DNA from 2 places in the Sutcliffiella horikoshii genome. Region 1 is predicted to be linked to the other one. Evidence: predicted binding sites of a transcription regulator. Region 1 holds the regulator's gene; the other holds the start of a gene.
The links. Region 1 encodes CtsR, which represses protease genes until heat stress. Its sites were predicted from a motif close to ATGGTCAATAAAGGTCAAACA; they were not measured.
Positions count from the first base shown of each region.

Region 2: a site for CtsR is predicted at 14,131-14,151, ahead of clpP (ATP-dependent Clp endopeptidase proteolytic subunit ClpP). Genes of this name have one in related genera too.

Region 1 is NZ_CP082918.1:97,968-113,891, reverse strand. Features, by position in the region: gene K7887_RS00585 (PIN/TRAM domain-containing protein) at 1-198, opposite strand, end outside; gene disA (DNA integrity scanning diadenylate cyclase DisA) at 306-1,379, opposite strand; gene radA (DNA repair protein RadA) at 1,382-2,758, opposite strand; gene clpC (ATP-dependent protease ATP-binding subunit ClpC) at 2,957-5,395, opposite strand; gene K7887_RS00565 (protein-arginine kinase McsB) at 5,418-6,482, opposite strand; gene K7887_RS00560 (protein-arginine kinase activator protein McsA) at 6,483-7,031, opposite strand; gene K7887_RS00555 (CtsR family transcriptional regulator) at 7,043-7,504, opposite strand; rRNA gene rrf (5S ribosomal RNA) at 8,036-8,152, opposite strand; rRNA gene K7887_RS00545 (23S ribosomal RNA) at 8,240-11,171, opposite strand; rRNA gene K7887_RS00540 (16S ribosomal RNA) at 11,373-12,924, opposite strand; tRNA gene K7887_RS00535 (tRNA-Ala) at 13,055-13,130, opposite strand; tRNA gene K7887_RS00530 (tRNA-Pro) at 13,150-13,226, opposite strand; tRNA gene K7887_RS00525 (tRNA-Arg) at 13,231-13,307, opposite strand; tRNA gene K7887_RS00520 (tRNA-Leu) at 13,345-13,433, opposite strand; tRNA gene K7887_RS00515 (tRNA-Gly) at 13,448-13,522, opposite strand; tRNA gene K7887_RS00510 (tRNA-Leu) at 13,539-13,619, opposite strand; tRNA gene K7887_RS00505 (tRNA-Lys) at 13,628-13,703, opposite strand; tRNA gene K7887_RS00500 (tRNA-Thr) at 13,762-13,837, opposite strand; tRNA gene K7887_RS00495 (tRNA-Val) at 13,873-13,948, opposite strand; rRNA gene rrf (5S ribosomal RNA) at 13,957-14,073, opposite strand; rRNA gene K7887_RS00485 (23S ribosomal RNA) at 14,161-15,924, opposite strand, start outside.
Region 2 is NZ_CP082918.1:3,735,624-3,751,547, reverse strand. Features, by position in the region: gene K7887_RS19330 (ATP phosphoribosyltransferase regulatory subunit) at 1-728, shown strand, start outside; gene hisG (ATP phosphoribosyltransferase) at 725-1,354, shown strand; gene hisD (histidinol dehydrogenase) at 1,360-2,637, shown strand; gene hisB (imidazoleglycerol-phosphate dehydratase HisB) at 2,650-3,237, shown strand; gene hisH (imidazole glycerol phosphate synthase subunit HisH) at 3,241-3,873, shown strand; gene hisA (1-(5-phosphoribosyl)-5-[(5-phosphoribosylamino)methylideneamino]imidazole-4-carboxamide isomerase) at 3,875-4,603, shown strand; gene hisF (imidazole glycerol phosphate synthase subunit HisF) at 4,604-5,362, shown strand; gene hisIE (bifunctional phosphoribosyl-AMP cyclohydrolase/phosphoribosyl-ATP diphosphatase HisIE) at 5,359-6,033, shown strand; gene K7887_RS19290 (tetratricopeptide repeat protein) at 6,178-7,605, shown strand; gene trxB (thioredoxin-disulfide reductase) at 7,796-8,752, shown strand; gene K7887_RS19280 (8-oxo-dGTP diphosphatase) at 9,665-10,123, shown strand; gene rapZ (RNase adapter RapZ) at 10,151-11,041, shown strand; gene K7887_RS19270 (gluconeogenesis factor YvcK family protein) at 11,041-12,009, shown strand; gene whiA (DNA-binding protein WhiA) at 12,098-13,042, shown strand; gene K7887_RS19260 (HPr family phosphocarrier protein) at 13,116-13,373, shown strand; gene clpP (ATP-dependent Clp endopeptidase proteolytic subunit ClpP) at 13,414-14,001, opposite strand; tRNA gene K7887_RS19250 (tRNA-Arg) at 14,356-14,433, shown strand; gene rpoN (RNA polymerase factor sigma-54) at 14,692-15,924, shown strand, end outside.

The sequences.
Region 1 (15,924 bases):
AATGAATCCTACAACATAATCCACTAACCAAAAAGTAAGGATAAAAAATATAATTGCTCCTAAAATAGCAACAGTATAAGGCTTAGTAAGAAAAGGGATATCCCCTAGATTCAAGAGTGAAAACAGCTCGGGAATAAAAAAGATCCCCAATGTTCCGCCAAGAATTAAAAAGAACAGTTGAACCGTACGCCTTAACATTGCCTCACCTCCCTTTATTCATTATAAACAGTTTCCTTTAAATAAAACGTCGAAAAAACTTTTAATTTACTTTTGTAAGGATTTTGTCACATTCCTGATTTTACGGCTTACATTTGTCGGTCTATTTGTAGTTGATCTTGTATTCGTTTCAATCCCTCTTTGATTTTACGGGCTCGTACCTCACCAATCCCATCCACATCATCTAGTTCCTCCACTGTAGCGTTCAGAATCTGCTTTAAATTCCAGAACCTGCAGATAAGGTTTTCGATGACAAGCGGTGGAAGTCTCGGAATCTTATGCAATACTCTATAACCTCTTGGCAGGACGATTTCGTCCGGATTCATAAACCCTGAATACCCAAGCATCTTTAAAATAACTGCATCATCTAATAGGTCGGTATTTGCCAACTCCTGCAATCGTCTTAGAATCATGAACGCATCCATCTCTTTATCAATGCAATAATCTTTGATGAGGAGAATGGCCTCTTCTTCAATGTGGGCAAGGAGTTCCGTCATTTGCAGTCGAATTAGTCTGCCTTCCGTTCCAAGTTCATTGATATAGCTTAGTATTTCATTTTTAATTCGTAGTACCATTTCTATACGGTGTATCACCTGTAAAAGTTCCGATAATGATACCTGTTCTTCAAATTCTAAAGCACCAAGATTGGTAATCCCTTGATCTAGTACGGTTTTATATTTTTCCAATGTTTGAATCGCCTGATTTGCTTTTGTAAAAATAACCCCGATATCACGCAACGCATAACGGAAGTCGCCTTTATACAAGGTAATGACATTACGGCGCTGAGATATGGCGACAACAAGACAGCCCGTCTGCTTCGCCACACGTTCTGCTGTTCGGTGCCTCATTCCTGTTTCAGTGGAAATGATCGTGGGATTGGGTGTTAATTGCGCATTGGCATAGAGTATTTTCGTCCCTTTTTCATTCAAGATGATGGCACCATCCATTTTGGCCAATTCATATACGTAGGCAGGGCTGAATGGACAATTGATCGAAAAACCGCCATCTACCATATCTTTCACTTTATCATTGAATCCCACGACCACAAGTCCGCCGGTTTGGGAACGAAGAATATTGTTGATCCCTTCCCGAATAGGTGTTCCGGGAGCAATAAACTGTAACGTATCTGCCATTATTTTTTCTTTCTGCCGTTGTTCTTCCATCTCTATCCCCCTAGAGTATATTGAAGAGCCTGCTCGATGGTGTTAACGCCAATGACATTAACCTCTTTCGGTATGGTCCAACCTCCCAGGTTTTTCGCCGGTATGATCACTCGTTTGAATCCAAGCTTTGCCGCTTCTTGAACGCGTTGTTCAATACGTGATACCCGTCTGATTTCACCTGTCAGTCCTACTTCGCCAATCACCACATCTGTAGGTTCAGAAGTTTGATTGCGGAAGCTGGAAGCAATGCTGACCGCTACTGCGAGGTCGATGGCCGGTTCATCGAGTTTTACCCCTCCTGCCACTTTCAAGTAGGCATCCTGGTTTTGAAGCAACAGCCCGACTCTTTTTTCAAGTACCGCCATAATAAGCGATACCCTGTTGTGATCGATTCCTGTCGCCATTCTTCTTGGATTTCCATAACCTGTTGGAGAGATCAATGCCTGGATTTCCACCAATACGGGCCTTGTACCTTCCATGGATGCTACAACTGTGGAACCTGCAGCTCCTTTTGACCGTTCTTCTAAAAAGATTTCTGAGGGGTTCTTTACTTCCGTCAAACCCTCTTCTTTCATTTCAAAAATACCAATCTCATTCGTCGAACCGAATCTATTTTTCACCGAACGCAAAATACGATAAGTATGGTGTCTTTCTCCTTCAAAATATAACACCGTGTCTACCATATGTTCGAGAAGACGCGGTCCTGCGATAGATCCTTCTTTAGTGACATGCCCTACGATGAAGACGGCAATATTCTTTGTCTTTGCAATCCTCATCAGTTCAGCCGTACACTCCCTGACCTGCGACACACTCCCTGGAGCGGAGGTAACAGCAGGGTGGTAAACCGTTTGAATGGAATCGACAACAAGCAAGGTCGGCTGTACATCGTCCACCGCTTTTGCAACAAGCTCAAAGTCCGTTTCTGACAAAACAAACAACTCTTCTGCCTGTACTCCTAAACGATCTGCCCGCAGCTTTGTCTGTTGAACAGATTCTTCCCCGGATATGTATAGGACACGATGTTTTTTTAATGCCAATTGACAGCATACCTGCAGCAATAAAGTCGACTTTCCGATGCCAGGGTCTCCCCCGATCAGTACAAGCGACCCTTGGACTAATCCGCCTCCAAGCACTCTATTGCACTCTTCCATATCTGTATAAATCCTTGACTGTTTAATATTCTCCACTTTCGTGATGGATTCTGCTTTTCTTGCCAATGTTGAGGAAGTGGTCGTAAAACCACCGCGCCTCGGCGTTCTGGACTCTTCTAGTTCCTCCACCATTGTATTCCACGCGTTGCACCCGGGACACTTCCCCATCCACTTAGGTGACTCATACCCGCATTCCTTACACATAAACTTTGTCTTACGCTTTGCCATCCAAAAATCCTCTCTATATGAACAATAATCTTTATGAAAAGAGTGTTATAAAAATACCATTGTTTTCCTTCTTTTATGATACCTTATTTCACATAAATTACGCTAATCTAAACTATTGGAAAATACAAGAAAGGAGGAAAGCCCTTGTATCACGGGCTTACCTCCACTTCTATACAGCCATGCAAACGACCAGCAACCTTATTTTACTATTTCCACATCACGGACAACAAATTCCCCGTCTACAACATCCAAGGAGATTTTCTTGCCTTTCTCGATATTACCTTTTAACAGCTCTTCTGAAAGCTTATCCTCCACATGCTTTTGGATGGCACGGCGTAACGGTCTTGCACCGTATTCCGGATCGTAGCCTTCTTCTGAAATCTTCTCTTTCGCAGCTTCTGTCAGCTCCAGATCGATATCCTGCTCTTTCAGACGTTTCGTTAACTGCTCGGAAAGCAGAGTCACGATTTCTTTTAAGTGTGTTTTCTCTAAAGAGTGGAACACAATCATTTCATCGACACGGTTCAGGAACTCCGGACGGAACGCCTTTTTCAGCTCTTCCATCACTTTCCCTTTCATGTCTTTATAGTTCTGGTTCTCATCCTGAACATTAAAGCCGACATATTTGTTGCGCTTCAATGCGTCTGCCCCAACATTTGATGTCATAATGACAAGCGTGTTGCGGAAGTCCACTGTACGACCTTTCGAATCTGTCAGACGGCCATCCTCTAACACTTGTAAAAGAATATTAAACACATCAGGATGTGCTTTTTCAATTTCGTCTAAAAGAATAACAGAATACGGTTTGCGGCGAACTTTCTCCGTCAACTGGCCGCCCTCATCATACCCGACATATCCTGGAGGGGAACCAACAAGACGGGAAGTCGAATGCTTCTCCATGTATTCGGACATATCAATACGGATCATTGCATCCTCATCACCGAAGATAGATTCCGCCAGTGCTCTTGCAAGCTCCGTTTTACCTACCCCAGTTGGTCCAAGGAATATGAAGGAACCAATCGGACGCTTTGGATCTTTCAAGCCGGCACGTGCACGGCGAACGGCTTTCGATACAGCTTTAACCGCTTCATCCTGCCCGATAACACGGGAGTGCAATAAAGATTCCATGTTTAACAGTTTATCTGTTTCTGTTTGTGCAAGTTTTGATACTGGAATTCCCGTCCAGCTGGATACAACCATCGCAATATCTTCCACTGTCACCTCAGAATTCTCTTGTCCCTGCTTTTCTTTCCACGTTTTCTTCGTTTCTTCTAGTTGTTCACGAAGACGCTGCTCTGTATCTCTTAAAGAGGCAGCTTTTTCAAACTCCTGGCTCTGCACGGCAGCATCCTTTTCGTTTCGAACAGATTCCAGCTTCACTTCTAACTCCTTCAAGTTAGGAGGAGTGGTGAAGGAACGAAGACGTACTTTTGAGCCTGCCTCATCAATCAAGTCGATCGCTTTATCCGGCAGGAAGCGGTCAGAAATGTAACGGTCGGAAAGTTTAACCGCCTGCTCAATCGCTTCATCTGTGATGGATACACGATGATGCGCTTCATAACGGTCGCGCAGTCCTGTCAGAATTTGAATGGACTCAGCTGCTGTCGGCTCATCTACTGTGATCGGCTGGAATCTGCGCTCAAGTGCTGCATCTTTTTCGATATATTTACGGTACTCATCAAGCGTTGTTGCACCGATACATTGCAACTCTCCACGCGCTAAGGATGGTTTTAAGATGTTGGATGCGTCAATGGCACCCTCCGCTCCACCGGCACCGATCAATGTATGAAGTTCGTCAATGAAAAGAATGATGTTACCAGCTTGACGGATCTCATCCATCACCTTCTTCAAGCGGTCCTCAAACTCTCCACGATATTTTGTACCAGCAACAACCGTACCCATGTCGAGTGTCATCACGCGTTTATCTCGAAGGATTTCCGGAACTTCATTGCTCACGATTTGCTGTGCAAGTCCTTCAGCAATGGCCGTTTTACCTACACCAGGCTCCCCGATCAATACAGGGTTGTTTTTCGTTCTGCGGCTAAGTACTTCTATCACACGCTGAATTTCTTTGCTTCGTCCGATAACTGGATCCAAGCTGCCTTCCCGTGCTACCGCAGTCAGGTCCCTTGCCAGGCTATCAAGGGTAGGCGTGTTCACATTAGCAGAAGCACCACCCTGATGTCCTCCGGAAGACTCGTTGCTTCCAAGCAGTTGTAACACCTGCTGGCGCGCCTTGTTCAAGCTCACTCCCAAGTTGTTCAATACGCGTGCCGCAACCCCTTCTCCCTCACGGATCAGGCCAAGCAATACATGCTCTGTTCCTACATAGGAATGACCAAGTTTACGCGCTTCATCCATGGATAGCTCGATTACCTTCTTCGCTCTTGGCGTGTAGTGAGGAATCGACTGACCACTGTCCTGTCCTCTGCCAATGAGGTTTTCTACTTCTTTTTGTATTTTTTCCGGTCCTAAGCCAAGGGCGATCAATGCTTTTGCAGCAATCCCTTCCCCTTCTCTGACCAGTCCAAGCAGGATATGCTCTGTTCCAATATTATTATGGCTTAGGCGCAATGCCTCTTCCTGTGCCAATGCCAATACTTTTTGAGCTCTTTCTGTAAATCGACCAAACATCATATCCATTCGCCTCCCGAATAATTTATCTATTTAATCGCATTCTTTCCCGAATCAAGCTGGCCCTGCGAACATCTCTTTCATTAGGCTTTAATGGCCCTCCAGCATATTGCTGCAAGAAGCCCGGTTGAGTTAATATCATTAATTCATTCAAAATTGATCTGGAAATGTCGGTGATATAGCCTAAATCTATACCTAGCCGGACATTCGACAAACATTTTGCCGCCTCTTTCGTTTCCATGATACGACTGTGTGCCAATAATCCATATGAGCGAAATACCCTATCTTCTAATTGTATGTTCGAAGTTTTGACTAATGCTTCCCTGGCAGAACGCTCTTGTGAAATAAGTTGCTGCACAACACCCATAAGGTCCTGTACAATATCCTCTTCTGACTTGCCGAGTGTCATTTGGTTGGAAATTTGAAAGATGTTTCCTAAAGCTTCGCTACCTTCCCCATAAATTCCTCTAACAACTAATCCCAATTGATTAATTGCCGGAACAATTCTGTTCATCTGCTGCGTCAGCACCAGTGCGGGCAAGTGCATCATGACCGAAGCGCGGAGCCCCGTTCCCACATTTGTCGGGCAGCTCGTTAAGTATCCTCGTTTTTCATCAAACGCATAATCAATCTTTTCTTCTATCCAATCATCCAATGAATTGGCTACCTGCAACGCTTCATTCAACTGCAGGCCGGGAAACAAGCATTGAATCCTGATATGATCCTCCTCATTTATCATAATGCTCACTTCTTCATTCGGTGATAACAAACATGCTCCAAATGCCGAATCCTCCGCCAGTTGTGGACTGATCAAGTGCTTTTCTACCAACACCCGCTTCTCTAAAGCATTCAATTCCTCCATAAGAAGAAACTCCAGCTCCCCGAGATCCTGAAACTTCATTTCTCCAAAATGCTGTTTCATGATATCCACAATCTGCTGCGCTTCCTCGTTGCTCGACACTGTCGGAAACTGCATCTTTTCTAAATTTCTAGCTAGCCTTACCCTGCTGCTAAGGACGATATCTGAATCCGGGCCCTCCTGCTTCATCCAGGAACTGACCGCATTATTCAAAAAGTGTTCAAGAGACATTTACTGCTCCCCCTCTCTTTTTTCACTTAATTGTCTTTCCAATTCTCTGATTCTATCTCTAGTATTCGCCGCACTCTCGAATTCTTCCTGTAAAATAAGTTCTTGTAATTCTTCTCTCAGCGCATCAATTTCTTTCCTCACATGCATGCTCCCGCCGATTCTTTTCGGAATCTTCCCGGCATGTACCGTGTTTCCACTGTGCAGCCTTTTTAAAATTGGCTGCATCTTGTCGGAAAAAGTATGATAACATTCCGAACAACCAAACCGCCCAATTTTCGTAAACTGCGGAAACGTCATCTTACAGCGCTCACACTGCAAAATCTTGCGCTGCTCAAGGTCTTCGTGTTGAGGATTGGGAATTGCCTGTTCCGTATTCAACAACCCGGCAATCAGGTTATTGATGGAAAAACCTGATCCACCAGTAAACATCGACATACTGCCTTTTTCTTGAGCACATTGCTCACATATATGAATCTCGGATTTTTCACCATTAATAATTTTTGTAAAATGCAAAGCAGCTGGACGCTCATTACATTCTTGGCATACCATTTTTATCCCCCCTACCGATACTTCAGTGTAGTCAGCATGGCCGTTAACATCCTAGCCCGTAGTTCATCTCTTTCAGGCAAGCCCAAATATAAGACAGAGCGGTCCATGACACTAACCATTATCTTCGCCTCCCTGGCGGAAATCACCTTCTCTTCCACCAACCGAAAGATAACATCCTCCGCACTCGCCTGGGAAACTCTCATATCTATTAAATCTATAAGCTGGTCGATCAATTGCAAATGGTCATGCGGCTTAATTTTAATAATTCTTATATAACCGCCGCCTCCACGCTTGCTCTCCACCAAATATCCTCGTTCAATCGTAAATCTAGTATTTATCACATAATTAATCTGAGAGGGCACACATTCAAACTTATCTGCAATCTCACTGCGTTTGATCTCAGCAGAATTCTCCCTGCTCCCCTCCAACACCTGTTTCAAATATTGCTCAATGACATCAGATATGTTTCTCATGCTATCCTCCTATCTGACCTTGACTATCTTTGACTATAAGTAAAATATATAAGACCTTCTGAAAAAATTCAATAGATAACCATTCGCTAAAAACTGTCATTCTGTACGTTTTGGGTTTAGGTGCGTCCATTTATGTAGTGTCGGTGTTAGGATGTAGGGAGTTTCTTTGTGAACGGGTCTCTCTCAAACAGAATTCCACTTTTGGGAGTTGTTTAAACGTCAATTGGTCAAAATTGTTCAAAAGAGGTTTTATAGGGGCGGGTGTGGGGTGGGGTGGATGGTGTTTGAGGTAGGTGTTTTTTGAAGGTGGGGATGGTGGGGTCCCCCTACACTCATCGGGTCTGCTATCGGGTCTGCACGTGAAATGGTGACAAAGTTAGCTTCGTTTCCTCTGTTTTGGCACCGTTCTCGCTCTACGATGACAAAACCTCTTCTTTTCCAAGGATTCTGTCATTTTTCCGCCCACAATCTCTAAAAGAAAACACAAAAAAACCAGCGCCTAAACATATAAGCACTGGTTTCTATAAATTTGCCTGGCAACGTCCTACTCTCACAGGGGGAGATCCCCCAACTACCATCGGCGCTGAAGAGCTTAACTTCCGTGTTCGGTATGGGAACGGGTGTGGCCTCTTCGCCATCATTACCAGACATATTCAGTTGAAGGTTGATCCTTCAAAACTAGATAATGTGTTCTTATCAAGATATTCATATCGTTCACTTATTTCGATACTTATTTGGGTTAAGTCCTCGATCGATTAGTATTCGTCAGCTGCACGTGTCGCCACGCTTCCACCTCGAACCTATCTACCTGATCATCTTTCAGGGATCTTACTTACCGAAGTAAAAGGAAATCTCATCTTGAGGGGGGCTTCATGCTTAGATGCTTTCAGCACTTATCCCGTCCGCACGTAGCTACCCAGCTATGCCTTTGGCAAGACAACTGGTACACCAGCGGTGCGTCCATCCCGGTCCTCTCGTACTAAGGACAGCTCCTCTCAAATTTCCTGCGCCCACGACGGATAGGGACCGAACTGTCTCACGACGTTCTGAACCCAGCTCGCGTACCGCTTTAATGGGCGAACAGCCCAACCCTTGGGACCGACTACAGCCCCAGGATGCGATGAGCCGACATCGAGGTGCCAAACCTCCCCGTCGATGTGGACTCTTGGGGGAGATAAGCCTGTTATCCCCGGGGTAGCTTTTATCCGTTGAGCGATGGCCCTTCCATGCGGAACCACCGGATCACTAAGCCCGACTTTCGTCCCTGCTCGACTTGTAGGTCTCGCAGTCAAGCTCCCTTGTGCCTTTACACTCTGCGAATGATTTCCAACCATTCTGAGGGAACCTTTGGGCGCCTCCGTTACTCTTTAGGAGGCGACCGCCCCAGTCAAACTGCCCACCTGACACTGTCTCCCAGCCCGATAAGGGCTGCGGGTTAGAATTTCAATACAGCCAGGGTAGTATCCCACCGACGCCTCCACCGAAGCTAGCGCTCCGGCTTCTCAGGCTCCTACCTATCCTGTACAAGCTGTACCAAAATTCAATATCAGGCTACAGTAAAGCTCCACGGGGTCTTTCCGTCCTGTCGCGGGTAACCTGCATCTTCACAGGTACTATAATTTCACCGAGTCTCTGGTTGAGACAGTGCCCAGATCGTTACGCCTTTCGTGCGGGTCGGAACTTACCCGACAAGGAATTTCGCTACCTTAGGACCGTTATAGTTACGGCCGCCGTTTACTGGGGCTTCGGTTCAAAGCTTCGCTTGCGCTAACCTCTCCCCTTAACCTTCCAGCACCGGGCAGGCGTCAGCCCCTATACTTCGCCTTACGGCTTCGCAGAGACCTGTGTTTTTGCTAAACAGTCGCCTGGGCCTATTCACTGCGGCTCTCTCGGGCTTTAACACCCTAACAGAGCACCCCTTCTCCCGAAGTTACGGGGTCATTTTGCCGAGTTCCTTAACCAGAGTTCTCTCGCTCACCTTAGGATTCTCTCCTCGCCTACCTGTGTCGGTTTGCGGTACGGGCACCATACTCCTCGCTAGAGGCTTTTCTTGGCAGTGTGAAATCAGGAACTTCGGTACTATATTTCCCTCGCTATCACAGCTCAGCCTTAATGAGAAGCGGATTTGCCTACTTCTCAGCCTTACTGCTTAGACGCGCATATCCAACAGCGCGCTTACCCTATCCTTCTGCGTCCCCCCATTGCTCAAACGGAGTGGAGGTGGTACAGGAATATCAACCTGTTATCCATCGCCTACGCCTTTCGGCCTCGGCTTAGGTCCCGACTAACCCTGAGCGGACGAGCCTTCCTCAGGAAACCTTAGGCATTCGGTGGAAGGGATTCTCACCCTTCTTTCGCTACTCATACCGGCATTCTCACTTCTAAGCGCTCCACCAGTCCTTACGGTCTAGCTTCAACGCCCTTAGAACGCTCTCCTACCACTGTTCGTAAGAACAGTCCGCAGCTTCGGTGATACGTTTAGCCCCGGTACATTTTCGGCGCAGAGTCACTCGACCAGTGAGCTATTACGCACTCTTTAAATGGTGGCTGCTTCTAAGCCAACATCCTGGTTGTCTAAGCAACTCCACATCCTTTTCCACTTAACGTATACTTGGGGACCTTAGCTGGCGGTCTGGGCTGTTTCCCTCTTGACTACGGATCTTATCACTCGCAGTCTGACTCCCATGGATAAGTCTTTGGCATTCGGAGTTTGACTGAATTCGGTAATCCGATGAGGACCCCTAGTCCAATCAGTGCTCTACCTCCAAGACTCTAACACATGAGGCTAGCCCTAAAGCTATTTCGGAGAGAACCAGCTATCTCCAGGTTCGATTGGCATTTCACCCCTACCCACACCTCATCCGCTCACTTTTCAACGTGAGTCGGTTCGGGCCTCCATTCAGTGTTACCTGAACTTCACCCTGGACATGGGTAGATCACCTGGTTTCGGGTCTACGACCACGTACTCATGCGCCCTATTCAGACTCGCTTTCGCTACGGCTCCGTCTCATCGACTTAACCTTGCACGTAATCGTAACTCGCCGGTTCATTCTACAAAAGGCACGCTATCACCCATTAACGGGCTCTAACTACTTGTAGGCACACGGTTTCAGGATCTATTTCACTCCCCTTCCGGGGTGCTTTTCACCTTTCCCTCACGGTACTGGTTCACTATCGGTCACTAGGGAGTATTTAGCCTTGGGAGATGGTCCTCCCTGCTTCCGACGGGATTTCTCGTGTCCCGCCGTACTCAGGATCCACTCAGGAGGGAACGAAGTTTCAACTACAGGGTTTTTACCTTCTATGACGGACCTTTCCAGATCGCTTCATTTACCCCGTTCCTTTGTAACTCCATGTTGAGTGTCCTACAACCCCAAGAGGCAAGCCTCTTGGTTTGGGCTAATTCCGTTTCGCTCGCCGCTACTCAGGAAATCGCGTTTGCTTTCTCTTCCTCCGGGTACTAAGATGTTTCAGTTCCCCGGGTCTGCCTTCCATACCCTATGTATTCAGATAAGGATACTGCTCCATTACGAGCAGTGGGTTTCCCCATTCGGAAATCTCCGGATCAAAGCTTACTTACAGCTCCCCGAAGCATATCGGTGTTAGTCCCGTCCTTCATCGGCTCCTAGTGCCAAGGCATCCACCGTGCGCCCTTAATAACTTAACCGTTGACCAATATGGTCATGTGTCGATATCAGCGATGATATCTATAAAGAAAATTACTAAGATGAACGATATTTTGTGAATATCTTGATATTAGTTACATTATCTAGTTTTCAAGGAACAACTTCGATAAATCCGAAGATTTATCTAAAATGAGAGAATGCTCTCTCAAAACTAAACAAAACAACAAGCGTACATTCCTTAGAAAGGAGGTGATCCAGCCGCACCTTCCGATACGGCTACCTTGTTACGACTTCACCCCAATCATCTGTCCCACCTTAGGCGGCTGGCTCCAAAAGGTTACCCCACCGACTTCGGGTGTTACAAACTCTCGTGGTGTGACGGGCGGTGTGTACAAGGCCCGGGAACGTATTCACCGCGGCATGCTGATCCGCGATTACTAGCGATTCCGGCTTCATGCAGGCGAGTTGCAGCCTGCAATCCGAACTGAGAACGGTTTTATGGGATTGGCTCGACCTCGCGGTTTTGCTGCCCTTTGTACCGTCCATTGTAGCACGTGTGTAGCCCAGGTCATAAGGGGCATGATGATTTGACGTCATCCCCACCTTCCTCCGGTTTGTCACCGGCAGTCACCTTAGAGTGCCCAACTGAATGCTGGCAACTAAGATCAAGGGTTGCGCTCGTTGCGGGACTTAACCCAACATCTCACGACACGAGCTGACGACAACCATGCACCACCTGTCACTCTGTCCCCCGAAGGGGAACGTCCTATCTCTAGGAGTGTCAGAGGATGTCAAGACCTGGTAAGGTTCTTCGCGTTGCTTCGAATTAAACCACATGCTCCACCGCTTGTGCGGGCCCCCGTCAATTCCTTTGAGTTTCAGTCTTGCGACCGTACTCCCCAGGCGGAGTGCTTAATGCGTTAGCTGCAGCACTAAAGGGCGGAAACCCTCTAACACTTAGCACTCATCGTTTACGGCGTGGACTACCAGGGTATCTAATCCTGTTTGCTCCCCACGCTTTCGCGCCTCAGTGTCAGTTACAGACCAGAAAGTCGCCTTCGCCACTGGTGTTCCTCCAAATCTCTACGCATTTCACCGCTACACTTGGAATTCCACTTTCCTCTTCTGCACTCAAGTCCCCCAGTTTCCAATGACCCTCCACGGTTGAGCCGTGGGCTTTCACATCAGACTTAAAGGACCACCTGCGCGCGCTTTACGCCCAATAATTCCGGACAACGCTTGCCACCTACGTATTACCGCGGCTGCTGGCACGTAGTTAGCCGTGGCTTTCTGGTTAGGTACCGTCAAGGTGCGAGCAGTTACTCTCGCACTTGTTCTTCCCTAACAACAGAGCTTTACGACCCGAAGGCCTTCATCGCTCACGCGGCGTTGCTCCATCAGACTTTCGTCCATTGTGGAAGATTCCCTACTGCTGCCTCCCGTAGGAGTCTGGGCCGTGTCTCAGTCCCAGTGTGGCCGATCACCCTCTCAGGTCGGCTACGCATCGTTGCCTTGGTGAGCCGTTACCTCACCAACTAGCTAATGCGCCGCGGGCCCATCTGCAAGTGATAGCCGAAACCATCTTTCAATAAAGAACCAGGAGGTTCCTTATATTATCCGGTATTAGCTCCGGTTTCCCGAAGTTATCCCAGTCTTACAGGCAGGTTGCCCACGTGTTACTCACCCGTCCGCCGCTGACCTTTCAAAAGCAAGCTTTTAAAAGGTCCGCTCGACTTGCATGTATTAGGCACGCCGCCAGCGTTCGTCCTGAGCCAGGATCAAACTCTCCAATAAAGAGTCTGAGCTTTTGCTCAAAATTTGCTAGCTTGTGTTACTTAAATCATTTTATCGTGTTCCGTAGAACCGACGTTATGACGCTGTTGTTTTGTTTAGTTTTCAAAGATCATTAAATCAAAAGTTCTGTTGGTGGAGCCTAGCGGGATCGAACCGCTGACCTCCTGCGTGCAAAGCAGGCGCTCTCCCAGCTGAGCTAAGGCCCCATAATATAAAAGTTTCTACTGGTCGGGAAGACAGGATTTGAACCTGCGACCCCTTGGTCCCAAACCAAGTGCTCTACCAAGCTGAGCTACTCCCCGATAATGGCGCGCCCGAGAGGACTCGAACCCCTAACCTTTTGATCCGTAGTCAAACGCTCTATCCAATTGAGCTACGGGCGCATATAGATGAAAGTTATTTTACTACTGTAAAAAACTCTGGTGCCGAGGACCGGAATCGAACCGGTACGGTAGTCACCTACCGCAGGATTTTAAGTCCTGTGCGTCTGCCAGTTCCGCCACCCCGGCAAGGGCAAATCTGTTGGAGCGGAAGACGGGATTCGAACCCGCGACCCCCACCTTGGCAAGGTGGTGTTCTACCACTGAACTACTTCCGCTAATATAAAATTACAATGCGGGTGAAGGGACTCGAACCCCCACGTCAAAGACACTAGATCCTAAGTCTAGCGCGTCTGCCAATTCCGCCACACCCGCAAAATAAATGGTGTGCCATGAAGGACTCGAACCTTCGACCCTCTGATTAAAAGTCAGATGCTCTACCGACTGAGCTAATGGCACGTAATAAAAGTGATATTATGCAATTTAGTTGACCATAACTTCGTTATGTCAAGAAAGATGGTGCCGGCGATAGGAGTCGAACCCACGACCTACTGATTACAAGTCAGTTGCTCTACCAACTGAGCTACACCGGCATAAGATTAATTTTCATTATATGAAAAAATCTAAATGGTGGAGGATGACGGGATCGAACCGCCGACCCTCTGCTTGTAAGGCAGATGCTCTCCCAGCTGAGCTAATCCTCCATATAAATGCCTGGCAACGTCCTACTCTCACAGGGGGAGATCCCCCAACTACCATCGGCGCTGAAGAGCTTAACTTCCGTGTTCGGTATGGGAACGGGTGTGGCCTCTTCGCCATCATTACCAGACATATTCAGTTGAAGGTTGATCCTTCAAAACTAGATAATGTGTTCTTATCAAGATATTCATATCGTTCACTTATTTCGATACTTATTTGGGTTAAGTCCTCGATCGATTAGTATTCGTCAGCTGCACGTGTCGCCACGCTTCCACCTCGAACCTATCTACCTGATCATCTTTCAGGGATCTTACTTACCGAAGTAAAAGGAAATCTCATCTTGAGGGGGGCTTCATGCTTAGATGCTTTCAGCACTTATCCCGTCCGCACGTAGCTACCCAGCTATGCCTTTGGCAAGACAACTGGTACACCAGCGGTGCGTCCATCCCGGTCCTCTCGTACTAAGGACAGCTCCTCTCAAATTTCCTGCGCCCACGACGGATAGGGACCGAACTGTCTCACGACGTTCTGAACCCAGCTCGCGTACCGCTTTAATGGGCGAACAGCCCAACCCTTGGGACCGACTACAGCCCCAGGATGCGATGAGCCGACATCGAGGTGCCAAACCTCCCCGTCGATGTGGACTCTTGGGGGAGATAAGCCTGTTATCCCCGGGGTAGCTTTTATCCGTTGAGCGATGGCCCTTCCATGCGGAACCACCGGATCACTAAGCCCGACTTTCGTCCCTGCTCGACTTGTAGGTCTCGCAGTCAAGCTCCCTTGTGCCTTTACACTCTGCGAATGATTTCCAACCATTCTGAGGGAACCTTTGGGCGCCTCCGTTACTCTTTAGGAGGCGACCGCCCCAGTCAAACTGCCCACCTGACACTGTCTCCCAGCCCGATAAGGGCTGCGGGTTAGAATTTCAATACAGCCAGGGTAGTATCCCACCGACGCCTCCACCGAAGCTAGCGCTCCGGCTTCTCAGGCTCCTACCTATCCTGTACAAGCTGTACCAAAATTCAATATCAGGCTACAGTAAAGCTCCACGGGGTCTTTCCGTCCTGTCGCGGGTAACCTGCATCTTCACAGGTACTATAATTTCACCGAGTCTCTGGTTGAGACAGTGCCCAGATCGTTACGCCTTTCGTGCGGGTCGGAACTTACCCGACAAGGAATTTCGCTACCTTAGGACCGTTATAGTTACGGCCGCCGTTTACTGGGGCTTCGGTTCAAAGCTTCGCTTGCGCTAACCTCTCCCCTTAACCTTCCAGCACCGGGCAGGCGTCAGCCCCTATACTTCGCCTTACGGCTTCGCAGAGACCTGTGTTTTTGCTAAACAGTCGCCTGGGCCTATTCACTGCGGCTCTCTCGGGCTTTAACACCCTAACAGAGCACCCCTTCTCCCGAAGTTACGGGGTCATTTTGCCGAGTTCCTTAACCAGAGTTCTCTCGCTCACCTTAGGATTCTCTCCTCGCCTACCTGTGTCGGTTTGCGGTACGGGCACCATACTCCTCGCTAGAGGCTTTTCTTGGCAGTGTGAAATCAGGAACTTCGGTACTATATTTCCCTCGCTATCACAGCTCAGCCTTAATGAGAAGCGGATTTGCCTACTTCTCAGCCTTACTGCTTAGACGCGCATATCCAACAGCGCGCTTACCCTATCCTTCTGCGTCCCCCCATTGCTCAAACGGAGTGGAGGTGGTACAGGAATATCAACCTGTTATCCATCGCCTACGCCTTTCGGCCTCGGCTTAGGTCCCGACTAACCCTGAGCGGACGAGCCTTCCTCAGGAAACCTTAGGCATTCGGTGGAAGGGATTCTCACCCTTCTTTCGCTACTCATACCGGCATTCTCACTTCTAAGCGCTCCACCAGTCCTTACGGTCTAGCTTCAACGCCCTTAGAACGCTCTCCTACCACTGTTCGTAAGAACAGTCCGCAGCTTCGGTGATACGTTTAGCCCCGGTACATTTTCGG
Region 2 (15,924 bases), 670 kb from region 1:
GGTTATCGACGTTTACTGTCGCGATTGGCCATATCGGATTCTTGCAGGAGATCTTCCTCGATATAGTCGGGAATGAAGAGCGTGCGGCAACCTTAAGAAGATACTTATATGAAAAAAATTACGTGGGGTATCGGGAGCATGTGAAAAACCTGTCTTTGTCCTCCATTGATAAAAAACGCCTTTTGAACTTATTAACGTTAAGAGGAGATTCGTCCAACATTGAACTTGCAAAAGAAGTGCTGGATGGAGAGGCAGGTAAAAAAGCGATCCAAGAGCTTGAGCAACTGTGGACGATGTTGGAAGCTTATGGTGTCACAGATTTTGTGAAGCTTGATTTGAACATTGTCAGTCATATGAGTTATTACACGGGGATCGTGTTTGAGGCGTATGCCGGAAACATCGGCTTTCCAATTGGTAACGGCGGAAGATACGACAAGCTGTTTGAGAAGTTCAACCGTGAAAAATCGGCAACAGGTTTCGGAATCCATTTAGACCGTCTTTTAGAAGCAAAAGGTGTGAAGAAGGCGGAGGTTAAGATACACGGAGTTCTGTTTAGTCAAGAAAGAAGAGAAGAGGCCATCGCATTTGCCACTTCTAAAAGAGAAGCAGGGGAAAAAGTAATCCTTCAGGATATTGCAGGTGTGGAAAATGTCGATGCGTGCACGGCATCTTTCAGTGATGTGACCTTTTTCCTTGGAAAAGCTAGAAAGGAGAGCGACGAAGCATGAGCGTACTGACGATTGCGATGCCAAAAGGGAGAATTTTTGAAGAAGCGGCTCAACTGCTTGTTCAAGCGGGTTATAAAATCCCTCCCGACCTTGAGGATTCTAGAAAGCTGATTATTGATGTTCCAGATGAAAACATGCGCTTTATTTTAGCAAAGCCGATGGATGTGACCACATATGTGGAGCATGGTGTGGCAGATGTCGGAATTGCCGGCAAAGACGTGATGCTAGAAGAAGAGCGCGATGTCTATGAAGTGCTTGATTTGAAAATAAGTGAATGCTACTTGGCGGTTGCAGGGCTGCCCGGTACGGAAATGAAAGATGTGGCTCCTAAAATTGCAACCAAATATCCGGGAATAGCTTCAAGCTATTATCGCGAGCAAGGGGAACAGGTGGAGATTGTGAAACTAAACGGGTCAATTGAATTAGCCCCGTTAATCGGGTTGTCGGACCGTATTGTGGATATTGTATCCACAGGGCGAACGCTTAAAGAGAATGGATTAGTGGAATTTGAGAGAATTGTGGATATCACGTCCCGATTGATTGTCAATCCTGTGAGCTACAGGTTAAAAGACAAGCAGATAGATGAACTTGTGGATAGATTAGCAGAGGTAGTTGGAGAGGTGTAAAAAGGATGAAGATAAAAAAAGTGAGTGAATCGGTATCTTTACGCCGTTCGATTGACCAAGGAACGGAAGAACAACGTGATGCAGTGCTTCAGATCCTGCAAACGGTCAAGGAACAAGGTGATCAAGCGCTGTTCTCCTATACTGAAAAATGGGATGGTGCGAAGCTATCCACATTAAAAGTGACAACAGAAGAAATCCAAGAAGCTTATCAACAGATTTCTCCACAAGTTATCAACATTATCCACAATGCAGCGGAAAACATCCGCGATTTTCATCAAAAACAGGTCAAACAGTCGTGGTTATCCACAAAACCGGACGGCACCATTCTTGGCCAACAGATAACAGCACTTGATGCGGTCGGCGTCTATGTGCCCGGCGGAAAAGCGGCTTATCCGTCTTCCGTGTTGATGAATGTTATTCCGGCACAAGCGGCGGGAGTAGAGCGTATTGCGATGGTGAGTCCGCCTTCAGCAGATGGTACTTTGCCGGCAGGAGTGTTGGTGGCAGCGGATATCCTGGGTGTGGATGAAATCTATAAAGTGGGTGGAGCACAAGCTGTAGCGGCTCTTGCTTATGGGACGGAGACCATTCAGGCTGTGGATAAAATCGTTGGACCTGGTAACATCTTTGTTGCCCTTGCGAAAAAAGAAGTATATGGACTTGTGGATATCGACAGCATCGCCGGACCTAGTGAAATTGTGGTGTTGGCTGATGAGACGGCCCGGGCTAATGAGATTGCAGCCGACTTATTGTCTCAGGCTGAGCATGATGAACGGGCCTCAAGCGTGCTCGTGACCACATCAGCATCACTTGCGGAACAGGTCGCTCAGGAAGTAGAAGACCAACTATCCACATTGCCGCGTGAAGCAATAGCGCGAGCGTCTATTGAAGCGTATGGCACTATTTTTGTAACAGATACAATGAAAGAAGCACTCCGTGTGGTAAATGAACTGGCGCCCGAGCATTTGGAAGTGATGACAGCCGAGGCGATGAACCTTCTACCGTATATCAAACATGCCGGAGCTATTTTCCTGGGAAGATACAGCTCAGAGCCTGTTGGGGATTATTTTGCCGGACCGAATCATGTGTTACCTACTAATGGGACAGCACGCTTTTCCAGTGGATTGTCTGTGGACGAATTTGTGAAAAAATCCAGTGTGATTATGTATAGTGAACAGGCTTTAAAAGAGAATGTGGATAAAATTGCGGCGTTCGCGCGCTTAGAGGGCTTAGAAGCGCATGCCCGTGCAGTGGAATCGCGATTTACTAACAAGGAAAAGTGAGGAGACATTCTGATGACACGAACAGCTAGTTTGGAAAGAAATACGAAAGAAACGCAAATACAGCTTGCTTTTACAATAGATGGAGAAGGAGCGGCAAAGCTTGAGACGCCTGTTCCGTTTATGACTCATATGCTGGACCTTTTTACAAAGCATGGCCAGTTTAATTTGGACTTGCAGGCAACTGGGGATGTGGATATCGATGATCACCACACAACAGAGGATATCGGAATTTGCCTTGGTCAGGCGTTAAAAGATGCACTTGGGGATAAAGTGGGGATAAAACGATACGGAAACGCGTTTGTGCCAATGGATGAGGCGCTTGCACAAGTGGTCGTAGATCTGAGCAACCGTCCGCATCTTGAAATAAAAGCGGAATTCCCAAGCCAGAAGGTCGGCACGTTTGATACCGAGCTTGTTCATGAATTTTTATGGAAGCTTGCTTTAGAGGCGCGTATGAACCTTCATGTGATTGTGCATTACGGAACGAATACGCATCACATTATTGAGGCGATATTTAAGGCGCTTGGCCGTGCACTGGACGAAGCAACCACTATTGATCCGAGAGTTAAAGGGGTACCATCGACGAAGGGAATGTTATAGAAGATGATTGGCATCATTGATTATGGAATGGGGAATTTATATAGCGTCAGCAAGGCATTGGAACGGATGGATGTTGAGTATGTCATCTCTAATGACCGGGATGTGCTGTTTGAAGCGGAAGGACTTATCCTCCCGGGTGTCGGCTCGTTCCGTGACGCCATGTCCATTTTACAGGAAACAGGCCTTGATTCATTTATAAAAGAGGAAGTGGCACGGGGGAAAAAAATGCTTGGAATCTGCCTTGGCATGCAGTTGTTGTTTGAGGAAAGTGAAGAAAACGGCGTAACAGAAGGATTGTCTCTTTTAAAAGGCAAGGTCGAACGCTTTCCTGGAGTTACAGGGGAAGGTGCATCGTACAAGGTCCCACATATGGGATGGAACAAGCTTGAATTTCAACAGGCATCTCCGCTTTTAGAAGGTGTGACAGAGGATTATGTTTACTTTGTACATTCCTACTATGTAAAAGATTTTGCTGAAGCGGAGCTATTGGCAAGCAGTACATATGATGTGCAGGTGCCGGCTGTGGTGGGACGCGGGAATGTGTTTGGAACACAGTTTCACCCGGAAAAAAGCAGCAATGTCGGCTTGGCGATTTTGAAAAACTTTGTAAACCTTGTGAAGGAAGAGGAGCGATAATATGAGTTTTACCATTTATCCGGCTATCGATATGCGCGGAGGAAAATGTGTTCGTCTGCTGCAGGGCGATTATAGTAAGGAAACGGTATACGGTGACTCCCCGTTTGATATGGCGAAAACGTTTGTGGAGCAAGGGGCGGAGTGGATTCATATGGTGGATCTTGATGGAGCCAAGGCTGGCTCACCAGTCAATGACAGTTTTGTGCTACAGGTAGCAAGCGAGCTGCCGGCGAAAGTCCAGATTGGCGGGGGAATCCGTACTGCAGAGGACGTGGAGCGCTACTTGGAAAACGGTGTAGACCGAGTGATTTTAGGAAGTGCTGCGATAAATGATCCGGGTTTTGTGAAGGCGATGCTTGCGAAATATGGTGCTAAAATTGCCATTGGACTGGATGCCAAGGATGGATATGTGGCAACAGAAGGTTGGGTGGAAACATCGACTGTGAAAGCTACCGTGCTTGGAAAACAGCTGGCGGATGCAGGAGCGGAAACATTCATTTTCACAGACATCGCAACAGACGGCATGCTATCGGGACCGAATGTTGATGCAACGGTTGAACTTGCTCGTGTGACTGGTGCTTCTGTTATTGCTTCTGGAGGAGTGAGCTCTGTGGATGATTTGTTGGCACTTCGTGAATTTGCCGACGATGGGGTGACAGGTTCCATTGTTGGAAAAGCCATCTACACGGAAAAAATCAATCTCGCTCGTGCATTGGAAGAGGTGAAATAAATGCTAACGAAACGAATCATTCCTTGTCTGGATGTAAAAGAAGGACGGGTTGTGAAGGGGGTTCAGTTTGTCGAGCTCCGAGATGCAGGTGACCCGGTCGAGCTTGCTGCCTGTTATGATGAAGAAGGTGCAGATGAACTGGTGTTCCTTGATATTTCTGCCTCCCATGAAGGACGTGAAACGATGGTGGATGTTGTTGAACAGGTTGCTGCAAAATTAGCGATTCCATTCACAGTCGGCGGCGGCATCAACTCTATTGATGACATGAAGAGGTTGTTGCGTGCAGGTGCGGATAAGGTTTCATTGAATACGGCGGCTTTGCTCAATCCTTACTTGATCCAGGCAGGTGCGGATTACTTTGGCTCGCAATGCATCGTTGTCGCGATTGACGCTAAGTATGACGAGAGCCTCGGTTCTTGGAGAGTGTATACGCATGGCGGACGCAGGGAAACCGATTGGGAAGTGGTGAAATGGGCACAAGAAGCTGTCAAATTGGGAGCCGGAGAAATTTTGCTGACAAGCATGGACAGTGATGGAGAGAAAAAAGGCTTCAACCTTGCTTTGACTAAGGCGGTAAGTTCGGCTGTCTCGGTTCCTGTCATCGCCTCTGGTGGAGCTGGCGAAGCTTCTCATTTTCTGGATGCGTTTGAAGAAGGAGCTGCTGATGCAGCATTAGCAGCCTCCATTTTTCACTACAAAGAAACGAGTGTAAAAGAAGTGAAAAGCTATTTAAAAGAGAAAGGGGTGCAGGTTCGATGATCAATTTAGAAGCGGTGAAGTTTGATGAAAAAGGGCTTGTCCCAGCGATTGTGCAGGATGTTTCTACGAAGGAAGTGCTGACACTGGCATATATGAACGGAGAGTCACTCGTGAAAACGGTCGAGACTCGGGAGACATGGTTTTGGAGCCGTTCCCGTGCGGAGCTTTGGCATAAGGGGGCGACTTCCGGTAATACGCAGCGTGTGGTAGAAATGCGTTATGACTGTGATCAGGATGCGGTGCTCGTGTTGGTGGAGCCGAATGGTCCGGCATGTCATACGGGTGAGAAGACTTGTTTTCATGAAGTGGTGTTGGGGACGGAATCTGATGTGGCTGGTCAAGTCGGTGCCTCGGCTTCAGAGACAACGGCAATTTTATCACGCTTAGAGTCTGTCATATCCTCCCGTGCTGTGGATAAGCCAGCGGGATCTTATACAACTTATCTTTTTGAAGAAGGTGTGGATAAGATTCTGAAGAAAGTGGGCGAGGAAGCGGCAGAAGTAATTATTGCGGCGAAAAACCGTGACCGCGCAGAGCTCACTTGGGAGGTTGCCGATCTCTTTTTCCATGTGATGGTGTTATTGCGTGAGCAAGAAGTGAGTTTGGATGAAGTGTTGGCGGTATTAGAGGAGCGGCATACGAAAAAGCCGTCTGATGAACAGGGAAAATAACGATGTTTCAGCACTTTTCTAGTTTAAAACTAGGAAAGTGTTTTTTATTTGCAAATAAAGCACACCTCAAAATTTCCCACCTATTCTTTCCAACCTCTCTTATGTTATACTACGAACGGTAAGTAAGTTTGTATGGAGGCTATAATGGGAAAAAATCCGAATGTGAAACAAGTTGCGAAGATCATCCCATTTGCGCAGAATGGCGATTATTTTTTTCAAAAAGGAATCCGTGCTTATCGGAAGCGGGATTTATATAAGGCAAGAAAATGGCTCCAACGTGCGGAGGCCATGAAACCTAGTGATGCATCTATTATGTGTCAGTTGGCGATTGTCCTTACCGAACTTGGTGACTATCAGCGTTCTAATGAACTTTTAGAAGATATTATAGAAGATTTGGCACCGGACATGCATGATTGTCATTATTTTTTGGCCAACAACTATGCCTACTTGGGATTGTTTCAAGAGGCTAGAAAGCATGCCGAAGAATATTTGACGATGGAGCCGGACGGGGAATTTGTCGAGGACACCGAGGATTTGATTGATCTTTTGGAAATAGAGGCAGATGAAGCGGAAGATTATGTGGATGGTCAGGACCACCTTATTGTGATGCAGGAAAATGCAAGAGGCCTGCTTGAAAAAGGGGAACTGGATGAAGCGTTGGCGCTGCTCGAAGAGATTATCGAGGAGTATCCACAATTCTGGTCGGCATATAATAATCTCGCATTAGCCTATTTCTACAAAGGGAACTTAACAGAAGCCCGGGATGTCTTGGAAGAAGTTCTGGAAAAGAACCCAGGTAATCTGCATGCGCTTTGTAACTTGCTCGTGTTCTTCCATTATGAAAATAATGTGAAGGAAATGAACGAACTGGCAAACCGCCTTGAGAAGGTCACACCTATTTTGGTGGAACACCGTTATAAACTTGGAGCGACTTTCGGGTTGATTGGTCGACACGAGTTGTCCTACAAGTGGCTGCGTTCTTTGCAGAAAAATGGTTTCCAAGGGGACGGGACGTTCTATTTCTGGTTGGCAAATGCAGCCTATCAAACAGAGCGTTTCACTGTTGCTGAACAGGCATGGTCAAAAGTGCTTGAAATGAATCCTGAAAAGGCAGGAACAGAGCCTTGGAATCATGTAGAAGATAAAACGGTGGAGGAAGAAGAAGCAGAACAGCTTTTTCATATTTTCCAATCAAGTACTTCAAGCAAGACCACGATTAAAAATGTTCTGGAACAATCCTTTGTCACGGCGACTGTCCGTGAATTTGCCATGTTTGCCTTATTGAATAGAAAAGATGTGCCTGTAAATGTTGTGAATGGGTATGAAATTGCGTCATTATTAAATACAAAACAAGCCGATATGATTGTAAAAGAATGGTTTGATTTATATGCTCGAGCATTAAAACAAGCTGTCACTTTTACGAACGCACCAGCATGGGCAGCCGCATTTGCCTATGTCTGGAGCAAAGGAAACGGCTATGCTGTGACACAGAAAGAATTGGTGGAAACATATGAAGTTTCCGCAAGCACGTTAAGAAAATATATTAAAAAAGTAGAAGATCTACTTTCTTAAAAACCGGGCTGAGATGGTGCTCGGTTTTTTTGCTGTTTTCCCATGAGCAAAAAATTGGACGGACAACCGCCATGTTATATAGGATAGTAACTGGGAATACTTTTAAAGGTATTCTGTAAATATATATCTAAAATTGGATGAAAATAGGGTTATCATAAAAAGCAACAATTGAGTTAAAGGAGTGGGCAACATGACAGAAGAAAAAATTTATGATGTGATTATTATCGGAGCTGGACCTGCGGGAATGACATCTGCAGTTTACACATCTCGTGCAAATTTGAGCACGTTGATGATTGAACGCGGAATGCCTGGCGGGCAGATGGCAAATACAGAGGAAGTTGAAAACTACCCTGGATTTGACCATATTTTAGGCCCTGAGCTTTCCACTAAAATGTTCGAGCATGCGAAGAAATTCGGTGCAGAATATGCATATGGTGACGTTAAAGAAGTAATCGATGGAAAAGAATATAAAACAGTGAACGCAGGAAGCAAGTCTTACAAAGGTCGCACGGTTATCATTTCAAGTGGAGCTGAATACAAAAAAATCGGCGTACCTGGTGAAAAAGAGCTTGGCGGACGTGGGGTTTCCTACTGTGCAGTATGTGACGGAGCGTTTTTCAAAAATAAAGAATTAGTTGTTGTTGGTGGAGGGGACTCTGCTGTAGAAGAGGGTGTTTACCTGACTCGCTTTGCATCCAAAGTGACGATTGTTCACCGTCGCGATGAGCTTCGTGCGCAAAAGATCCTTCAGCAACGTGCATTTGACAACGACAAAATTGACTTCATCTGGAGCAACACCGTTAAAGAAATTAACGAAAAAGACGGCAAGGTTGGCAGTGTGACACTTGTCAGCACAAAAGATGGCGAAGAGCAAGAATTCAAGACAGACGGCGTTTTCATCTATGTAGGAATGCTTCCACTAACGAAGCCGTTCTTAAACCTTGGGATCACAAACGACATGGGGTACATTGAAACAAACGAACGCATGGAAACAAAAGTCCCTGGTATTTTTGCAGCGGGAGATATTCGCGAGAAAACTCTACGCCAAATTGTTACGGCAACAGGTGACGGAAGCATCGCTGCTCAAAGTGCTCAACATTATATAGAAGAACTTGTTGAGGAGTTAAAAGCGAACGCAGCAAAATAATGGGCTAAAGGATAGGGATGCTAGGTATGTCGAACTATAAAGGGGATTGTCGAAATCTTCCTTTAACCAAAACGTAACTGCGCCTTAACGCATCTGTAACAGCTTTGAAACAATAATCGGTTATTATATAAATAGTAATTGACCCCCTTTTATAAATATAGTGGATGACACGGGTTCCCTTTTTCCCGTGTCCTTTTTTTATGTCTTTTTTTCGTGTGGAATGCTGTATGCCCTTGTCTATACACCCGAAGCTGATGCATTTTAAGTGGAAAGGTCATATAGAGACGTTCTATACGCCCGAAGCGAGTGGTTTTCAAGTCAAAAGGTCAAATAGAAGCGTTCTATACGCCCGAAGGAAGTGGTATTCAGGCAGAAAGGTCAAATAGAAGCGTTCTATACGCCCGAAGCAAGTGATTTTCAAGTGGAAAGGTCAAATAGAAGCGTTCTATACGCCCGAAGCAAGTGGATTTTAAGAAGAAAGGTCATATAGAGACGTTCTATACGCCCGAAGCGAGGGATTTTTAATTCGAAAAGTCAGATAGATTCGCTCTATACGCCCCAAGCAAGTGATCTCCAAGCGGAAAAGTACTATAGAACCGAATTCCCCAATAAGGGCCCCCTCACAAACCACCACCCATTACAGCTTGTTTACTATACCCAAGAGAGCTATGATATACTTAAAAAGTAAAGCGTTTACAAGTGACTATTCCCAAACTGGAATCGATACCTGTAAGAAATCCTGACACAGAGTTCGCTATTTTGTAGAACTTTACTGTGTCTTATTCAATGCTTTTGCTGTAAAATAAAAAATGATACACTTGGCTAGTTTTAATTTTTACGCCGTTGTTGATTTCCGCAAACAGCATTAGAGATATAAAATTCAATCAGCCAAGCTCAAAAGGGGTTGTAACCATGCAAAGAGTAACAAATTGTGTGCTAGTGAAAGATGACCAAGTGCTACTATTGCAAAAGCCGCGTCGTGGATGGTGGGTTGCACCTGGTGGAAAAATGGAGCACGGAGAATCAGTTAAAGATACGGTCGTGCGCGAATATCGTGAAGAAACTGGCATTTACTTAAAAAATCCTGCCCTAAAGGGTGTTTTTACATTTGTGATAAAAGAAGGCAAGGATATCGTATCCGAATGGATGATGTTCACATTCCTTGCAACGGAGTATGACGGACAAAATGTGAAAGAATCGGAAGAAGGAAAAATCGAGTGGCATAAGCAGGAAGATATCGCAAAGCTTCCAATGGCACCTGGCGATTTTCATATTCTTGATTACCTTATTAAAGGATCTGGCATGATTTTTGGAACGTTTACCTATACGCCGGATTTTGAACTATTGTCCTACCGTCTTGATCCGAACTGATTAGACAATAAAGGGAGTGGAAGAAACATGAGTACAGGTACGAGCAGTGATGTAGAATTAGTTATTATCACTGGAATGAGTGGAGCCGGGAAAACAGTGGCCATTCAGAGTTTAGAGGATCTCGGATTTTTCTGTGTCGATAATTTGCCGCCGACTTTACTACCAAAGTTTTTGGAGCTGATGGAGGAGTCAGGCAATAAGATGAATAAAGTGGCGTTGGTAATGGATTTACGCGGCCGTGAATTTTTTGACAGCCTGTTTGAAGCGCTAGATGATATTTCGGAATTATCATGGGTGACACCGCAAATTTTATTCCTTGATGCCAAGGATTCTGTTCTAGTGACACGTTATAAAGAAACAAGAAGATCGCATCCATTGGCAAAATCAGGCTTGCCGCTTGAAGGGATCGAACATGAACGCGAGTTGTTAGAAGAGCTGAAAGGCCGTGCCCAACTGATTTTGGACACTTCCAACTTAAAGCCACGTGAACTTAGAGAGAAAATCCTCAAACAATTTGCCACACACTCCAAACAGACTTTTAAATTGAATGTCGTTTCCTTCGGTTTTAAATATGGACTTCCTATAGATGCAGATCTTGTGTTTGATGTACGCTTTTTACCAAATCCTCATTATATTGACCATATGAGACCGATGACGGGGCTTGATGAAGAGGTTTCTTCCTATGTGTTGAAGTGGACAGAAACACAGAAATTTATAGAAAAGCTTACGGATTTGTTGACTTTCATGCTTCCTTACTACAAGCGGGAAGGAAAGAGCCAGCTGGTCCTTGCAATCGGATGTACGGGAGGGCAGCACCGTTCTGTAACCTTGGCAGAGTATTTTGCCAAGCATTTCAAGGATGAGTATGATACACTCCTAACACACCGAGATATTGAGAAACGGAAGGGTAAACACTGATGAGACGTCAAAAAGTACCTAAAATCGTCATCATAGGAGGAGGAACCGGACTGCCTGTTTTACTCCGTGGCCTCAAGCACTATGATGTGGATATTACCGCGGTTGTGACAGTTGCCGATGACGGTGGGAGCTCAGGCAGATTGCGCGATGAACTTCATATTCCACCGCCTGGAGATGTCAGAAACGTGCTTGCCGCCTTATCAGATGTGGAGCCGTTGATTGAGGATCTCTTCCAGCATCGTTTTGCAACAGGCAACGGACTTTCAGGGCATTCACTCGGTAACTTGCTCTTAGCAGCGATGACGACCATCACAGGTGACTTTGTCCATGCCATTCGTGAGATGAGCAAAGTGTTGAACGTTCGAGGCAAAGTTCTTCCTGCCGCCAACCAAAGTGTTATTTTACATGCGGAAATGGAAGATGGATCGATTGTTACGGGTGAATCTAAGATCCCGGCAAACGGGCAGAAAATAAAGCGCGTGTTCCTAACCCCGGATAAAGTGGAGCCTTTGCAAGAGTCAGTGGAAGAGATAGAAAGGGCAGATCTAATCATTGTCGGCCCTGGAAGTCTTTATACCAGCATCCTGCCAAACCTTCTTGTTCCGAAAATAGGAGAAGCTGTGTGTAACGCGCACGCCAAAAAAGTGTATATATGTAATGTCATGACGCAAGCCGGTGAAACGCTCGAATACACGGCAAGTGATCATGTTAAGGCACTCTATGACCATTTGGGCTGCCGTTTCATGGATACCATTCTTGTAAATGAAGAAGGAATTCCTGATGAAATAGCCCTTCGCTATAAAAAAGAATATGCAACTCCTGTTGTATATGATATTGCCGCCTTGTCTAATTTAGGACTTGAAATCGTCCATGATAAAATCATCCGATACGAAGATGGAGTGATACGTCATGACACCCAAAAGGTAGCGGCGCTATTGTACTCCATGATAAAATTGGACGAAAATTAGGATGCAAACGGAATCATTGCTGGTGGTAAGGGGATAAGGTTTCATCACCTCGCAGACACCAAGTACTTTCACAATGGAGGTGAAAACAATGTCCTACGCTTCTGAAACAAAAAAAGAATTAACCACCATTGAAACAAAAGACTGTTGCGTCAAGGCTGAACTTGCAGCGCTGATCCGTATGAACGGCTCTCTATCCTTTTCTAATCGCAAACTGATTTTGGATATACAAACGGAAAATGCCGCAATTGCCCGCCGAATCTACACGTTAACAAAAAGGATTTATGATGTGCGTGTCGAATTGCTTGTACGAAAGAAGATGAGACTAAAGAAGAATAACGTCTATATCGTTCGTTATGCCGAGCAGGCGCACTATATTTTGGATCAGTTGAAGATCTTAAAGGATGGATTCACGTTCGTTCGTGATATTTCCGAAGACCTGATCAGCAAAAAATGCTGCAAGCGATCTTATTTACGAGGAGCATTCCTGGCTGGAGGATCTGTAAACAATCCAGAAACGTCTTCCTATCATCTTGAAATCTTTTCGCTCTACCATGAACACAACGAATCTTTGTGTGAACTGATGAATATGTTTCACTTAAACAGTAAAACATTGGAGCGGAAAAAGGGCTATATCACATACCTGAAAGAGGCCGAAAAGATTGCTGAATTCTTAAGCATCATCGGGGCCCATCAGGCACTGCTGAAGTTTGAGGACATCCGGATTGTGCGTGATATGCGTAACTCGGTCAATCGCCTTGTGAACTGTGAAACTGCCAACCTCAATAAAACGATTGGTGCTGCGATTCGCCAGGTGGAAAATATTCGCTTTATCGATAGTACGGTCGGGCTTGGTATTTTGCCTGACAAACTGCGTGAAATCGCAGAACTGCGCGTCACCTACCAAGATGTAACGTTGAAAGAACTTGGTGAAATGGTGTCGAGCGGGACAATCAGCAAATCCGGAATCAATCACCGACTACGAAAAATAGATGAAATTGCCGATAAACTACGTGCAGGGGAATCTGTTAAATAAAACTGGAGCGGGTCACCTCCATTTGAGCTGACTCCGCCCAGCAACAATACATTAATATAGAGGAGGAATAGAAATGGTACAAAAACAAGTAGATGTTCGTTTAAAAACTGGCTTGCAAGCTCGCCCGGCAGCACTTTTCGTACAGGAAGCCAACCGCTTCTCAAGTGAGGTTTTCTTAGAAAAGGACGGGAAAAAGGTAAATGCGAAAAGTATCATGGGCTTGATGAGCTTAGCCATCAGCACTGGAGCGACGATCACATTGATTGCTGACGGTCATGATGAAGAGGATGCAATCGCTGCGTTAGCAGAGTACGTACAACAAGAGAACTAAAAAACCGGGTCTCCCCTTAATGGGAAGCCCGGTTTTGTTTTTAGTTATTGTTGTTTCTTATTACTTTGTCGATAAGTCCGTATTCAAGTGCGCGGTCAGCTGTCATGAAGTTGTCGCGGTCTGTGTCGCGGGAAATCACTTCGATTGGCTGGCCAGTTTGCTCGGATAAGATTGTGTTAAGTTTTTCGCGTAGGAACAAGATGCGTTTTGCAGCAATCTCGATTTCCGTTGCTTGACCTTGTGCTCCACCAAGTGGTTGGTGAATCATGACTTCACTGTTAGGTAGCGCGAAACGCTTGCCTTTCGCACCAGCTGCAAGCAAGAACGCTCCCATGGAAGCCGCCATACCAACGCACATTGTGCTAACATTCGGCTTAATGAAGTTCATTGTATCGTAGATTGCCATACCAGCTGTGATGGATCCACCTGGGCTGTTGATGTAAAGAGAGATATCTTTATCAGGATCTTCCGCTGCCAAGAATAAAAGCTGAGACACGATGGAGTTGGCCACATTGTCATCAATCGCACTTCCAAGCATGATGATACGGTCTTTTAATAAACGGGAGTAAATATCGTACGCGCGCTCCCCACGGCTTGTTTGTTCAATAACTGTAGGAATTAAGTTCATCTCACTTTTCCTCCTTAAAATTTAAGTTTCTATCGACATAGGCTCCTATGTAAAAATGGGAAAACCTTCAGCGAGCCTATACCAATTAGTAAGTATTACTAAATCTTTATGTACTTTTATCATACATACAAGGTCAAGAATGGTCAAATAAAAACCATCGCAAATACCCCCATTTTTCCCCATGTAATAATCATATCCAGTATGGGGTGGGATTAAACTTCAAAGGGGGATACAGAACGCTTGATAGAACAAATTTATTGAAATTTAATTTCCCTACCGAAGCGACTTCTTATTGCCCGAGTCTCGACAATTAGTGTATAATTTGATATATTAGTAAAGTTCCATTTGCAGCGTGCGCTCGTAGCTCAGGGGATAGAGCGGTGGTTTCCGGTACCGCGTCATGCGGGGGTTCGAATCCCTCCGAGCGCGCCATTACTAATTTGGAAAAACTTACGTTTGATACATAAACAGCAACCATGCTATAGTATTTCTTGTAACGGACAAGCGCCGTTATCTCATATTATCTACTCACCCAGTGTCGGCACACTGGGTTTTTATTTTGCCTTTTTTCTCATATACATAGAATATATGCCCCCTTCAGGAAGATTTTTAAAGCTTACAAGTTCCCGAAAGTCATGTAAAATAGGGGTAGAGACCGGATTTGAGAGTCGCCGGAGGAGGGTTGGATGTATGAAGCAGTCAGTTGGTTTGTATCAGGAGCAGTCGTTGAGGCTTGCGATGACGCAGGAGTTGAAGCAGGCTATTACACTTTTGCAGTATTCGACATTGGAGCTTGTGGATTTCCTGAAGGAGCAATCGCTCGAGAACCCGCTTATGGATTTGAAAGAACCTACCATCCATAGGGAACTTGCTTCTTCTCGTGTGCAACGCTTGAAACCTAAGAAAATTGGAACGACCACTACACAGACCTTTTCCATTGAAAATTTCAGTAAACATGGAGAAACGTTACATCAATATATCGAACAACAATTGCTCGACACGAACATGACAAACGAAGAAAAACAACTAGCAAAGCGCATCATCGAGCATATGGACGAAAATGGCTATATACAAGAAGAGCCAATTGCGATGGCTGAACAGCTCAAAACAACACCAGATACCGTCACAAAAGTCCTAAATACCATTAAACAGTTGGAACCTGCAGGAATAGGAGCATGCAACCTCCAAGAATGCCTTCTGCTTCAACTAAAAAGAAAATCACCCCGAAACGAAGTGGCAGAAGCTATTCTAGAAAATGATTTCATCCTCTTTGCAGAAAGAGCGTGGAAATTACTCGCAAAGAAATATGAGATCAACCTAAAAGAGATTCAGACGATTCACGACGAAATTGTCAAACTGAACCCTCGACCGGGAAACAGATATGAAACAATAGAAAAACCGAAATATATCACCCCGGACTTAATCGTCCAAAGACACCAAAACCATTTTATCGTGTCATTAAACGAAGAAATCATCCCGCAAATTAAGATAAATAAGCAGTATGAGTCAGCACTTAAAAGTAAAAACGAACTGGAATCCTACTTGCAGGAAAAGCTTCAGCAATGTCAGTGGATTGTGAAATCAATGGAGCATCGCAAACACACGCTTGTTAAAGTGATGGAGGAAATTCTCCGTGCCCAGCAATCTTTCTTTCTCAACGGACCTTCATTTTTGAAACCGTTAACATTAAAGGATATCTCCACCATGCTTGAAATTCATGAATCCACGGTTAGCCGTGCCACAAAAGAGAAATATGTTCAGACGCCGTATGGACTTTTTGAACTGAAATATTTCTTCAGTCAAGGCCTCTCTGGCAGCCATGATGAAGAGAAATCAACCAAGCAGGTGCAGCAGCTGGTGGAAGAACTCATTAAAAAAGAAGACAAACAGAAGCCTTTATCAGATCAACAGCTGACAAACATC